One region of the Streptomyces sp. NPDC058470 genome, then DNA from elsewhere that is predicted to be linked to it. Evidence: riboswitches for the same ligand, from Rfam matches in the RefSeq annotation. Region 1 holds a riboswitch; the other holds the start of a gene.
What was found. A riboswitch is a leader RNA that binds a small molecule or an ion and turns the genes downstream of it on or off. The one in region 1 is predicted to bind glycine.
Positions count from the first base shown of each region.

Region 1 (5,929 bases):
CTTCGGCTGGGACTCCTTGGCGAGCTTCTCGACCTCGGCCATGTCGACCTGGCCGGTGGCGTCGTCCACGTGGTAGGCGACCACGTTGTAGAGCTTGCCGGAGAAGTTGATCTTCATGCCGTGGGTCAGGTGCCCGCCGTGCGCGAGGTTCAGACCCATGATCGTGTCGCCCGGCTTGATCAGCGCGAACATCGCGGCCGCGTTGGCCTGGGCGCCCGAGTGGGGCTGCACGTTGGCGTGCTCGGCACCGAAGAGCGCCTTGACGCGGTCGATGGCGATCTGCTCGATGACATCGACGTGCTCACAGCCGCCGTAGTAGCGGCGGCCGGGGTAGCCCTCGGCGTACTTGTTGGTCAGGACCGAGCCCTGGGCCTCCATGACCGCGACCGGAGCGAAGTTCTCCGAGGCGATCATCTCGAGGGTGGACTGCTGGCGGAGCAGCTCGGCGTCGACGGCGGCGGCGACGTCCGGGTCGAGTTCGTGGAGAGAGGTGTTCAGAAGCGACTTGGGTTCAGACATGGGGCTACGACTCCTCAGCCGGCGGTGAAAGCGGTGTACTCGTCGGCGGAGAGCAGGTCGTCCGGCTCGTCCGCGATGCGCACCTTGAACAGCCAGCCGCCGTCGAAGGGGGCCGAGTTGACCAGGGCGGGGTCGTCCACCACGTCCTGGTTGAACTCCACGATCTCGCCGGTGACCGGCGCGTACAGGTCACTCACCGACTTGGTCGACTCCAGCTCACCGCAGGACTCGCCCGCGGTCACCGTGTCACCGACCTCCGGAAGCTGGGCGTAGACGACATCGCCGAGCGCGTTGGCCGCGAACTCGGTGATGCCGACCGTCGAGACGCCGTCCTCGGCGACCGACAGCCACTCGTGCTCCTTGCTGTAGCGCAGCTGCTGGGGGTTGCTCATGTCCTGAATTCTCCTGTACGCGGGGGAGTGCTGATGACGGGGGGAGGGGTGATGAGCTGGGCGGATGTGTGCCCGGTGGCACGTCCGGCAGGTACGGCCGGGCTGGTTGTCCGATGTGTGCCCCGGTGTCGCTTCTGTCGACCGTGGAGCCCGAAGCCCGGCCTGTGGGCCAGTCTCACTTCTGGCGCTTGTAGAACGGCAGCGCCACGACCTCGTACGGCTCGTGGCTGCCCCGGATGTCCACACCGACTCCGGCGGTACCCGGAGCGGAGTGCGCGGCGTCGACGTAGGCCATCGCGATCGGCTTGCCCAGCGTCGGGGACGGGGCGCCCGAGGTGACCTCGCCGACGACCTTGCCGTCGGCGACGACGGCGTACCCCGCGCGAGGGACGCGACGGCCCTCGGCGATCAGACCGACGAGCACCCGCGGCGGGTTCTCGACAGCCGCCGCGGCGGCTTCGGAGAGCGCCTCGCGCCCCACGAAGTCACCCTCCTTCTCGAACTTCACGACCCGGCCGAGGCCGGCGTCGAAGGGGGTGAGCGAGGTGCTCAGCTCATGCCCGTACAGCGGCATGCCCGCCTCCAGGCGCAGGGTGTCCCGGCAGGACAGACCGCACGGGATGAGCCCGTACGGGGCGCCCGCCTCGGTCAGCGCCTGCCACACCTTCTCGGCGTCGCCGGGGGAGACGAACAGCTCGAAGCCGTCCTCGCCGGTGTAGCCGGTGCGGGCGATGAGGGCGGGGACGCCCGCGACCGTGCCGGGCAGACCCGCGTAGTACTTCAGGCCGTCGAGGTCGGCGTCGGTGAGGGACCTGAGGATGCCGGGGGACTCCGGGCCCTGAACGGCGATCAGCGCGTACGCGTCACGGTCGTCCCGCACGACGGCGTCGAAGCCCGCCGAACGCTCCACGAGGGCGTCCAGCACGACCTGGGCGTTGGAGGCGTTGGCGACAACCATGTACTCGTGTTCCTGAAGGCGGTACACGATCAGGTCGTCGAGGATGCCGCCGTCCGCCCGGCAGATCATCGTGTAGCGGGCGCGGCCGACACCGACCGAGGCGATGTTGCCGACCAGTGCGTGGTTGAGGAGCGCGGCGGCCTGGGGCCCGCCGACCGTGATCTCTCCCATGTGCGAGAGGTCGAAGAGGCCGGCCTTCGTACGGACGGCGAGGTGCTCGTCGCGTTCGGAGCCGTAGCGCAGGGGCATGTCCCAGCCCGCGAAGTCGGTCATCGTCGCGCCGAGCGAGCGATGCAGGGCATCGAGCGCGGTGTGACGGGGTGCGTTGCTGCTCATCGGTGGGGCTCCCAAGGCATGACGGCGAGGTCGTTCCTCCCCATCTGTCATCGGAACCTGAGAGGTTCATCACGACCCCGCGAAACGGTGGTCATGACTTGCACCTTGGGTGGGGCCACTGGTCGGCGGCCCGCTTTTCAGATGTGCCTCGCCCGCGCGGTACGGGGCCTGAGAGATTCAAGGGAGGGACTTGCTCCTTCGGCGCCCGGGGCGACATGCCCCCGGGACTCTCCCGCGCGGATTCAAGCGGCCGGTATGCAGTTGGCGCGCACATCATTGCACGCATCCCGGGGACACGGGAGGGGCACCTTCGAACGCACCCTCACAGCGACCCGCAGTGACTCACGGCGCCTTACAGTGACGTCCTGCAGCGACCTGTAACCAGCCTGTGGCAGTCCGATTACGGAAACAGGAAGCACCGCGCATTACCTTCTCTTTACACTCGGCGGGGATGGGTCTCCAGACCCATGGGGAGGACGGTCACGGTGAACAGGACCACGGCGTACGCGACGACGGCGGGCCTCGCGCTGCCCAAGCAGCCCGGTGCCCCGGCCCGGGAGGTGTGCCACCCGCTCCCGACGGCTGTCGTCCGCGACCTCAGGGACCGCGCGGGACACAGCCCGCACGGCCTGCACTTCGGCAGTTCCGACGTCGTGGTGGTCACCGGACTCCCCGGCAGCGGCAAGTCGACCCTGATGCGCCGCGCCGTCTCGGGCCCGCGCGTCGACTCGCAGGACACCCGCGACCGCTGGGACGGATGGATGTCCCGCTGGCTCCCGTACGCGGTCTACCGCCCCCTCGTCCGCCTCGCCCACTACACGGGCCTGCACCGCGCGTTGCGCTCCGGCGCCGGAGTCGTCGTACACGACTGCGGTACGCAGGCCTGGGTCCGCCGCTGGCTCGCGCGCGAGGCCCGCCGCCGCGGCGGCGCGCTGCACCTGCTGCTGCTCGACGTCACACCGGGCACGGCGCTCGACGGTCAGCGCGAGCGCGGCCGCGGCGTCTCGCGGTACGCGTTCACCCGCCACCGCGGCGCGGTCGCCCGGCTGCTGCGCTCCGTCGAGAAGGGCGACCTGCCGGAGGGCTGCGGTTCCGCGGTGCTCGTCGACCGCGACGCGGCGGACGTGCTGCGCCGGATCGACTTCGGTGGCTGAGAGGGGCGGGGGGAGTGGCTGGGAACCGCCGAAGCGGCCGAGACTGCGTACAAGCCCACTAACCTAGCCAGCCGGAACACCCGAACACCGGAACAGTGGTTCACAGCAGGCGGTAGACAGATGGACTTCCCGCAATTCCCCGACTTCCCCGGCCTCCCGGCGCAGGCCCACCCCCATCCGCACGGCGGATGGCCGGGCAACGAGCTGGAGGAGGTGCTCGCGGCGTCCCTCGGCGTGCCCGCGGGGCCCTCGTCGGGTGCCCGCATCGTCGAGGTCCTCGGCCGCAGCTTCGTCTGGGTCCCGCTGCCGAACGGCGGCGGCCCGCACAGCGGCCCGCTCGACCTTCCCACGCTGGAGATCGCGGGCCAGGCGTACGTCCCCGTCTTCAGCTCCGAGGAGCAGTTCCGCCAGGTCACCGGCGGGCACATGTCGTTCACGATCGCGCCCGCCGTCGAGTTCGCCCGCGGGCTGCCCCCGCAGGCCGGCATCGTGGTCAACCCGGACGGTGTGGTCGGCGTACCGCTGCCGCCCCTCGCGGTCGCCGAGCTGTGCCGCGCCGGGCATACGCCGCTGGACGGATCCGCGAGCGGCGGCCGGGTGCGGCTCTTCGAGCCCGACTGGCAGGACGACCCGGTGGACTTCCTGTCCGCCGCCTCCGCCGAGTTCGCCGGGACCGGCGTCGTGCTGACCGCCCGCCGCTGCCTGGCCGGCATCGAGGGCGGCTCGCCCGTGATGTTCATCGGCGTCGAACTCTCCCTGTGGGAGGGCGAGGCCCGCACGCTCCCCCTGGACGCGCTGGGCCGTGCGCTGGGCCGGGTCCCGGTCGACCGCCCCGTGAACCTCGTCCTCCTGGACATCACCCAGGACCCGGTGGGCGACTGGATGCGCGAGCGGGTGCGGCCCTTCTACCAGCACGGCCACTGAGGGCGCCCAAAAGAGGCGCGAGCGACCGCCCCGCGGTCGCGGTACGGCAGCAAGTCCCCAGCTCTCATGCGGCTTTCCAGCGGAGCGTCCCGCGCCGGTGTCAGGGTCGCCGCTTAAGCTGGTTTCATATCCGGGGCAACTTCGCGAAGGGGCGGTACAGGTGAGCGCCAGCGGCACCGCGGCCGGGCAGGTCGAGCACATGCTGCGCCAGGTGACGCCCGGGCGTTACGACGCCTACGAGGCGCTCCTTCGCGCGCTCGCGGCCCCGTCGGCAGGCCAGGTCTGGATGCTGCTCTGGCACGGCCAGTCCGGCTCCCCGGACGCACAGTACGGAAACATGCAGGTGGACGGCTTCGGGTACGCACCCTGTGTGACCTCCGCCCAGGAGCTCTCGGCCAGCGGCTGGAACCGTTCGTACGAGGTGGTGGACGGCCTCGACGTCGCCCGCACCCTGTACCCCGACCAGTTCGGTCTCTGGCTGAACCCGCACGCCCCCGGCGGCGGCGTCGGCATCCCCTGGCTCGATCTGCGCCGTATCGCCACGGGCCTGGAGCGCCAGCCCGCGGGCCCGCTCAGGCTCTCCGAGCCGGGCATCGAGATCCCGCAGTTCTACGCCCTGCTCACACAGAACGCGCACCGCACGTCCGCCGTGCGCTCGCTGCGCCGGGCCTGGGTACAGCCCGCGCTCGGGGCGCCCTACCTGGCCATCGGCCTCGATGTGTACGACACCTCGCCGCCGGCCGTCGACTCGGTGCGGGCGATGATGCAGCAGTCGATCGGCGCTGTGCCGGACGGGCTGCCCGTCTCGACCGTCGCGATGTCCGACGAATACGACCCGGTGGCGATGTGGCTGCGGTCCCACGCGCGGCCCTTCTACGACCGCGAGGCGCACGCGGCTCCGGCGCAGGCACCGGTGGCCGGTGGCTACGGCTATCCGCAGTCCCGGTCATACTGATCCCTGTTCCACAGCGAAACCCGTCCTCGCCCCGCCATGTCCTGATCTCCGCATGTCGTGATCTTGCGTCTGACCTGCGGGTCGGCAGGCGTAAGGGTTGGATGTCCCCTTTGAGGCTGACACCAGCCGAAAGAGCGTCCCATGGCCCTTTCCGCCCCAACTGCCCCCTGTCCGCCCCGCGTTACCCACTGTTCGGATAACGGAATCCACTTAACCGCATCACGGTTGCGCATACTTTCGCCGTCAGACCTGGCACGTGATCGTGGCGGCCATGAAGACTCCCGTGTCAGACATGGGGTCCTCGATCCTGTGAGTGAGTGCAAGTCGTCGTAACAGCCCGGGTTTCCAGGCCGCACCATCTGCGGCCGTTCCCGGCATGCAAGTGAACCAAGCCGCAGACAGCGGCAGGCGTAGGCCGGTTACCACCGGTCAGAGGGGTCGGGTCATTGTGACCGCACCGATCGAGACCACCGGGTCGGAAACGGGAGTACAGCCGGAGGCTGTGCTGGCCGGTGTCGACAAGGGGCAGATCGAGGGCCGTTCCCTGGGGCAGATCGCCTGGACGCGCTTCAAGCGCGACAAGGTGGCGGTCGTCGGCGGTGTCATCGTCGTGCTGCTCATCCTGGTGGCGGCGCTCTCGCGCCCCATCCAGGCGGTGTTCGGACTCGACCCGAACGCCTTCAACCAGGAC
Region 1 covers NZ_JBHXMF010000033.1:46,752-52,680, reverse strand. The annotation lists gene glyA (serine hydroxymethyltransferase) at 1-519, opposite strand, end outside; gene gcvH (glycine cleavage system protein GcvH) at 534-911, opposite strand; gene gcvT (glycine cleavage system aminomethyltransferase GcvT) at 1,087-2,205, opposite strand; glycine riboswitch at 2,353-2,450, opposite strand; gene ACFWP7_RS23965 (AAA family ATPase) at 2,691-3,359, shown strand; gene ACFWP7_RS23960 (enhanced serine sensitivity protein SseB) at 3,480-4,283, shown strand; gene ACFWP7_RS23955 (enhanced serine sensitivity protein SseB C-terminal domain-containing protein) at 4,444-5,238, shown strand; gene ACFWP7_RS23950 (ABC transporter permease) at 5,687-5,929, shown strand, end outside.

Region 2 (5,929 bases), on a different contig from region 1:
TCGACACTCACACCGGTCGCCTTGGTCAACGGTCGCAGGTCGATGATGCACTCGTGCGCGACGAGCCCGCCGGGACCGGTGTAGAGCACCGGGTAGTGCGGCTCCAGGCGCTTCGCGATGTAGTTCGCGGAGAGCACGGCCACCTGCGTGGCCCGCTTCAGCCCCTCGCCGCCCATGAGCCGGACGTACGCCCACGAGATCGGCAGGATGCCCGCGGAACCCCACGGAGCGGCCGAGATCGGGCCGACGCCGGTCTCGGGCCCGGCCGCCGGCTGCAAGGGGTGGTTGGGCAGGTACGGCGCCAGGTGCGCGCGCACCCCGACCGGACCGACGCCCGGACCGCCGCCGCCGTGCGGGATGCAGAAGGTCTTGTGCAGGTTGAGGTGCGAGACGTCACCGCCGAAGTGCCCCGGCTTGGCAAGCCCCACCAGGGCGTTGAGGTTGGCGCCGTCCACATACACCTGGCCGCCCGCCTCGTGGACCTGGGCACAGATGTCGGCGACGTGCTCCTCGAAGACGCCATGCGTCGAGGGGTACGTGATCATCAGCACGGACAGTTCGTCGCGGTGCTGCTCGATCTTGGCACGCAGATCCTCGACGTCGATCTCGCCGTCGTCCGCCGTCTTCACGACGACGACCTTCATGCCGGCCATCACGGCGCTCGCCGCATTCGTGCCGTGCGCGGAGGACGGGATCAGGCACACGGTGCGCTGCTCGTCACCGTTCCCGCGGTGGTATCCCCGTACGGCGAGCAGCCCGGCGAGCTCACCCTGCGAACCGGCGTTGGGCTGCAGCGACACCTTGTCGTACCCGGTGACCTCGGCGAGCCGCTCCTCCAGCTCATGGATGAGCGTGAGGTAGCCCTGCGCCTGCTCGGCGGGCGCGAAGGGGTGCAACTGCCCGAACTCGGGCCAGGTGACCGGTTCCATCTCGGTCGTCGCGTTGAGCTTCATTGTGCAGGAGCCCAGCGGGATCATGCCGCGGTCGAGCGCGTAGTCACGGTCGGAGAGCCTGCGCAGGTAGCGCAGCATCGCCGTCTCGGAGCGGTACTGGTGGAACACCGGGTGCGTGAGGTACTCGTCGGTGCGCAGCAGCGCGGTCGGAAGAGTGTCCTCGGCGGTCGAGTCCAGCGCCTCGACATCGCCCTCGACGCCGAACGCGGTCCACACGGCGGCGAGTTGCCTGCGTGTGGTGGTCTCGTCGCACGAGATCGACACCCGGTCGGCGTCCACGAGGCGCAGGTTGACCCCCTGGTCGCGCGCGCCGGCCAGTATCTCGGCGGCCCGGCCCGGGACGCGCACGGTCAACGTGTCGAAGTAGGCACCGTGGACGACCTCGACTCCGCCCGCCTTCAGCCCGTCGGCGAGGATCGTCGCGTACCGGTGCGTCCGCCGCGCGATCGTCTTCAGTCCCTCAGGACCGTGGTAGACGGCGTACATGCCGGCCATCACGGCGAGCAGCACCTGAGCGGTACAGATGTTGCTCGTCGCCTTCTCACGACGGATGTGCTGCTCCCGCGTCTGCAGAGCAAGCCGGTACGCCTTGTGCCCGTCCGCGTCGACGGACACGCCCACCAGCCGGCCCGGCAGGCTGCGCGCGAACTTCTCGCGCACCGCCATGTACCCGGCGTGCGGACCGCCGAAGGCCATCGGCACCCCGAACCGCTGCGTCGTACCGACCGCGATGTCCGCGCCCAGCTCACCCGGCGAGGTCAGCAGGGTCAGGGCCAGCAGGTCGGCGGCGACGGTGACGACCGCACCCAGCTCGTGCGCCTGCTCGATGAGCGGCTTGATGTCGCGTACGACACCGGAGGCGCCCGGGTACTGGGTCAGCACGCCGTTGATCTCACGCCCGGCGATCTCGGCGGGGATGCCCGCGCTCAGGTCGGCGAGGACGACCTCGACGCCGGTCGGCTCGGCGCGGGTCCGGATGACCGCGACGGTCTGCGGCATCACGTCCGCGTCGACCAGGAAGAGACCCTTCTTGTTCTTCCCCATGCGCCGGGACAGCGCCATCGCCTCGGCGGCCGCGGTGCTCTCGTCGAGCAGCGAGGCACCGGACGTCGGCAGCCCGGTCAGCTCGGCGACGACAGTCTGGAAGTTCAGCAGCGCTTCGAGGCGGCCCTGCGAGATCTCCGGCTGATACGGCGTGTACGCGGTGTACCAGGCCGGGCTCTCCATGACGTTCCGCAGGATCACCGGCGGAGTGAAGGTCCCGTAGTAACCGAGCCCGATCATCGAGTCGAGCACCTGGTTACGGTCCGCGAGGGTGCGCAGCTCGGCCAGTACCTCGGCCTCGGTGCGTGCGCCCGGCAGCTCCAGCGCCTCGGCGTTCTTGATCACGTCGGGCACCGCGGTGGCGGTGAGCTCGTCGAGCGAGCCGTATCCGACCTGCGCGAGCATCTTGGCCCGGGCTTCGGTGTCGGGCCCGATGTGGCGCTGCTCGAAGGGGATTCCCTGTTCGAGTTCGGAGAGCGGAATGCGAGGGGCGGTCATTGCGGAGGCCTCCTGGTCTGACGCGACCTTCGAGGGGCACCCCGGCACGGGTACCCCGACGGCCTCCCCCTCTGTCATCTCAACCTGAGAGTTTCACCGGCCCGCCCGCCCGCTGCGACCCGACTTTCACCGTCGGTGAGAGCGGGAGCCGTCGTCGGCACCCGCTCTGCTTTCCAGAGTGACCTCGTCCGTGCGGTACGTGGGCCTGAGAGATTCCGGGGAGGATTTGCTCCTTCGGCGCCCTCCGATGGTGTCTTGAGGACTCTCCCGCACAGGGTCAGCAGCCGCTGCCAGCCTACCAGCGAGGACAACTCCCGAGCCTTCGAGTGGCCACCTTCCTGAATCTGCTCTTTTGTAGTGCTTACGGATGAGTTGCGACCAAATGGAGGGCAACGTGCAGACCGACATCGATCCGCGCAACCTGATCGGCCGCAAGGCATTCGACCGCAATGGCGCCAAGATCGGCACGATCGACGAGGTCTACCTCGACGACGCGACCGGGGTCCCGGAGTGGGCGGCCATACGCACGGGACTGTTCAGCAGGGACGCCTTCGTGCCCCTGGAGCCCAGCGAACTCGTCGAAGGCACGCTGCACATCCCCTTCGAGCGGGCGCTGATCAAGGACGCGCCCGACTTCGGCGTCGGCCGCCACCTCTCCCCCGAGCAGGAACTCCAGCTCTACCACCACTACGGCCTCGACGTGTCATCCCCGCCTCCCGCACCGGACCGCGACTTCGGCCGCCTGGCGGGCACGGACGAAGCCTGAAGCCGCGCTCCACCCCCTCTAGGCAAAGCCCGCAGCTCAACCTTCACGGTGATGGCCGACGGTCTCCGCCACCAAGGGCAACGGCTCCGCCGGCTCCAGCCCCGGATCGTCGGCACGGAACGTCCGTACCCGCCCGGGCTCGGAGTACGGCGTCTCGAACCGAACGGTGACCCGCCCGAGCCCGCTGCCCTGCACCCACCCGTGCCCGAACTCGGCGTGCCGCACATCGTGCCCCGCGGACCACCGCCGCTCAGTCAGCGGCACCTGCTCCTCGACGGCCCCCTCCGCCACCTCCTCCTCCATGTGCTCCTGCGCCGCCAGCTCCCCCGCGGCAGCCTGCGCCTGCGCGAACAGGTCCTCCTGCGTGTAGTCGGCCAGCCCTGAGACACCCACACCGAGCAGCCGTACGCCACCGGTCGTGTCCACCGACTCAAGGAGCCGGGCGGCCGCCTCCCGCACCACCCCGGGGTCGTCCGTGGGCCCCCGTAGCGTCTCGGACCGGGTCAGCGTCGAGAAGTCGTACCTCCGCACCTTCAGCACGATGGTGCGCCCCGACAGCCCGGCTCCACGCAACCGCTGCACACACCGGTCGGCGAGCCGCTGCACCTCCAGACCGACCCGCACCCGGTCATGGATGTCCACGTCGTACGTGTCCTCGACGGACACCGACTTGGTCTCCCGCTCGGCGACCACGGGCCGGTCGTCGCGCGCCAGCGCCATCGCGTACAGCGCGTGCCCGTGGGACTTCCCCAGCAGACGTACGAGCTCGTCCTCGCCCGCCTCGGCGAGCTCCTGGACGGTGGTGATCCCGGCCCGCCGCAGATGGTCCCCCGTCGCCGGCCCGACGCCCGGCAGCGTCCGCACCGGCATGGGTCCCAGCAGCGCACGCTCGGTCCCCGGCTCTATCAGCACCAGACCATCGGGTTTGGCCTGCTCCGAGGCGATCTTCGCGAGCATCTTGGAAGCGGCGAGCCCCACCGATCCGGTGAGCCCGGTGACGGCCCGGATGTCCGCGCGCAGCTTCACTCCGGTCAGCCGCGCCGACGCCTCGTCCCAGGCCGCTTCCCCTGCCTCCAGATCGACGAACGCCTCGTCCAGGCTCAGCGGCTCCACCAGCGGCGACAGGGCCTGCAGCAGCCCCATCACCTGCTCGCTGACCTCTCGGTAGATCCCGAAGCGCGGCACGAGATACGCGGCGTTCGGCGCGAGCCGGCGTGCCTGGGCCATGGGCATCGCCGAGTGCACCCCGAAGACCCGTGCCTCGTACGAGCACGTGGAGACGACCCCACGTGGTCCGAGCCCGCCCACGACGACCGCTTTCCCGCGCAGGCTCGGCTTGGACGCCTGCTCCGCCGAGGCGAAGAAGGCATCCATGTCCAGATGCAGGATCGTGGGCGCTGTTCTCACATCTCCGATGCTGCCCTACGCCACTGACAATGCCCCGGCAAGCCGGGGCACCATCAGCCTCTTCCGCTCTACAGATCCTCAGACCGCGCGATTGCGCCTTCGTGCCAGCTCGTCGGAGGGGTTGTTCCTCACCAGCGTCTCGCCGGTGTCCACACGCTCCCCTTGCAGCTGCGAGAGCGCACCCTCGACATCCCGCCACACCACGCCCACGGCGATCCCGAAGACCCCCTGGCCGCCCTGGAGCAGCGCGTGGACCTCGTCGGGGGATGTGCACTCGTAGACCGTGGCGCCGTCGCTCATCAGCGTCATCCGCTCCAGATCCCGGAAACCGGGCTCCCTCAGATGCTGGACCGTGGTGCGGATGTTCTGCAGCGACACCCCGGTGTCGAGGAACCGCTTGACGATCTTCAGGACGACCACGTCCTTGAAGCTGTACAGCCGCTGCGTCCCCGACCCGTAGGCGGGCCGCACGCTCGGCTCGACCAGTCCGGTCCTCGCCCAGTAGTCCAACTGCCGGTAGGTGATGCCCGCGGCAGCGCACGCCGTTGGACCGCGGTAGCCGACCTCCTCGGAAACCGCCTCGCCTTCACCGGACACTGCTGTCGGCCGCCGCGGAATGTGATCGGCCGCGTTGCCATGAAGCGGGTACGGGCCGCTCTCCCCCAGACCGCGTCCGGGAGCACCCCCAGCCGTACCGTCGCCGCTGCTTCTCACGCCGACCTCCGTCCTTGACCTGCCTTCTCGACGGTAGGCAGTCACCAGGGGTGCGTCAACGATCGCCACACTCGGCACGCCGAGTGATAATCACCCTAGGAGTGGTTTCCCGTGCCCCACCGCGGGGAAAGGCTAGCCGAATGCTCTCCGAGCGGGCCGCGGCACACCACACTGGCCGCTGGCAATTGCCGCCCGGAGTTCTCCGGGGCCCCGGCCCTCACTGGCTGTTGGTCCCGAAGTCCTCGGGCGAGATCTGGTCGAGGAACTCGCGGAACTTCTCCACTTCGTCCTCCTGCTCGTCCGGGATCGCGATACCGGCGTCGTCGAGCACCCCGTCGCTGCCGTAGATCGGCGTCCCGGTGCGCAGGGCCAGCGCTATGGCGTCGGAAGGCCTGGCGCTCACCTCGACCCCGCTGGCGAACACCAGTTCCGCGTAGAAGACGCCCTCACGCAGGTCCGTGATGCGCACTTCGGTGAGCTCCTGGCCGACGGCTTCCAGCACGTCCTTGAACAGGTCGTGGGTCAGCGGTCGCGCCGGGGCCATGCC
Region 2 covers NZ_JBHXMF010000051.1:52,312-58,240, forward strand. The annotation lists gene gcvP (aminomethyl-transferring glycine dehydrogenase) at 1-2,495, opposite strand, end outside; glycine riboswitch at 2,679-2,775, opposite strand; gene ACFWP7_RS31465 (PRC-barrel domain-containing protein) at 2,890-3,261, shown strand; gene ACFWP7_RS31470 (DNA polymerase IV) at 3,298-4,668, opposite strand; gene ACFWP7_RS31475 (MerR family transcriptional regulator) at 4,747-5,382, opposite strand; gene ACFWP7_RS31480 (bifunctional nuclease family protein) at 5,600-5,929, opposite strand, start outside.
Region 2: linked by a shared signal. The riboswitch ahead of gcvP (aminomethyl-transferring glycine dehydrogenase) and the one ahead of gcvT (glycine cleavage system aminomethyltransferase GcvT) in region 1 are both predicted to bind glycine.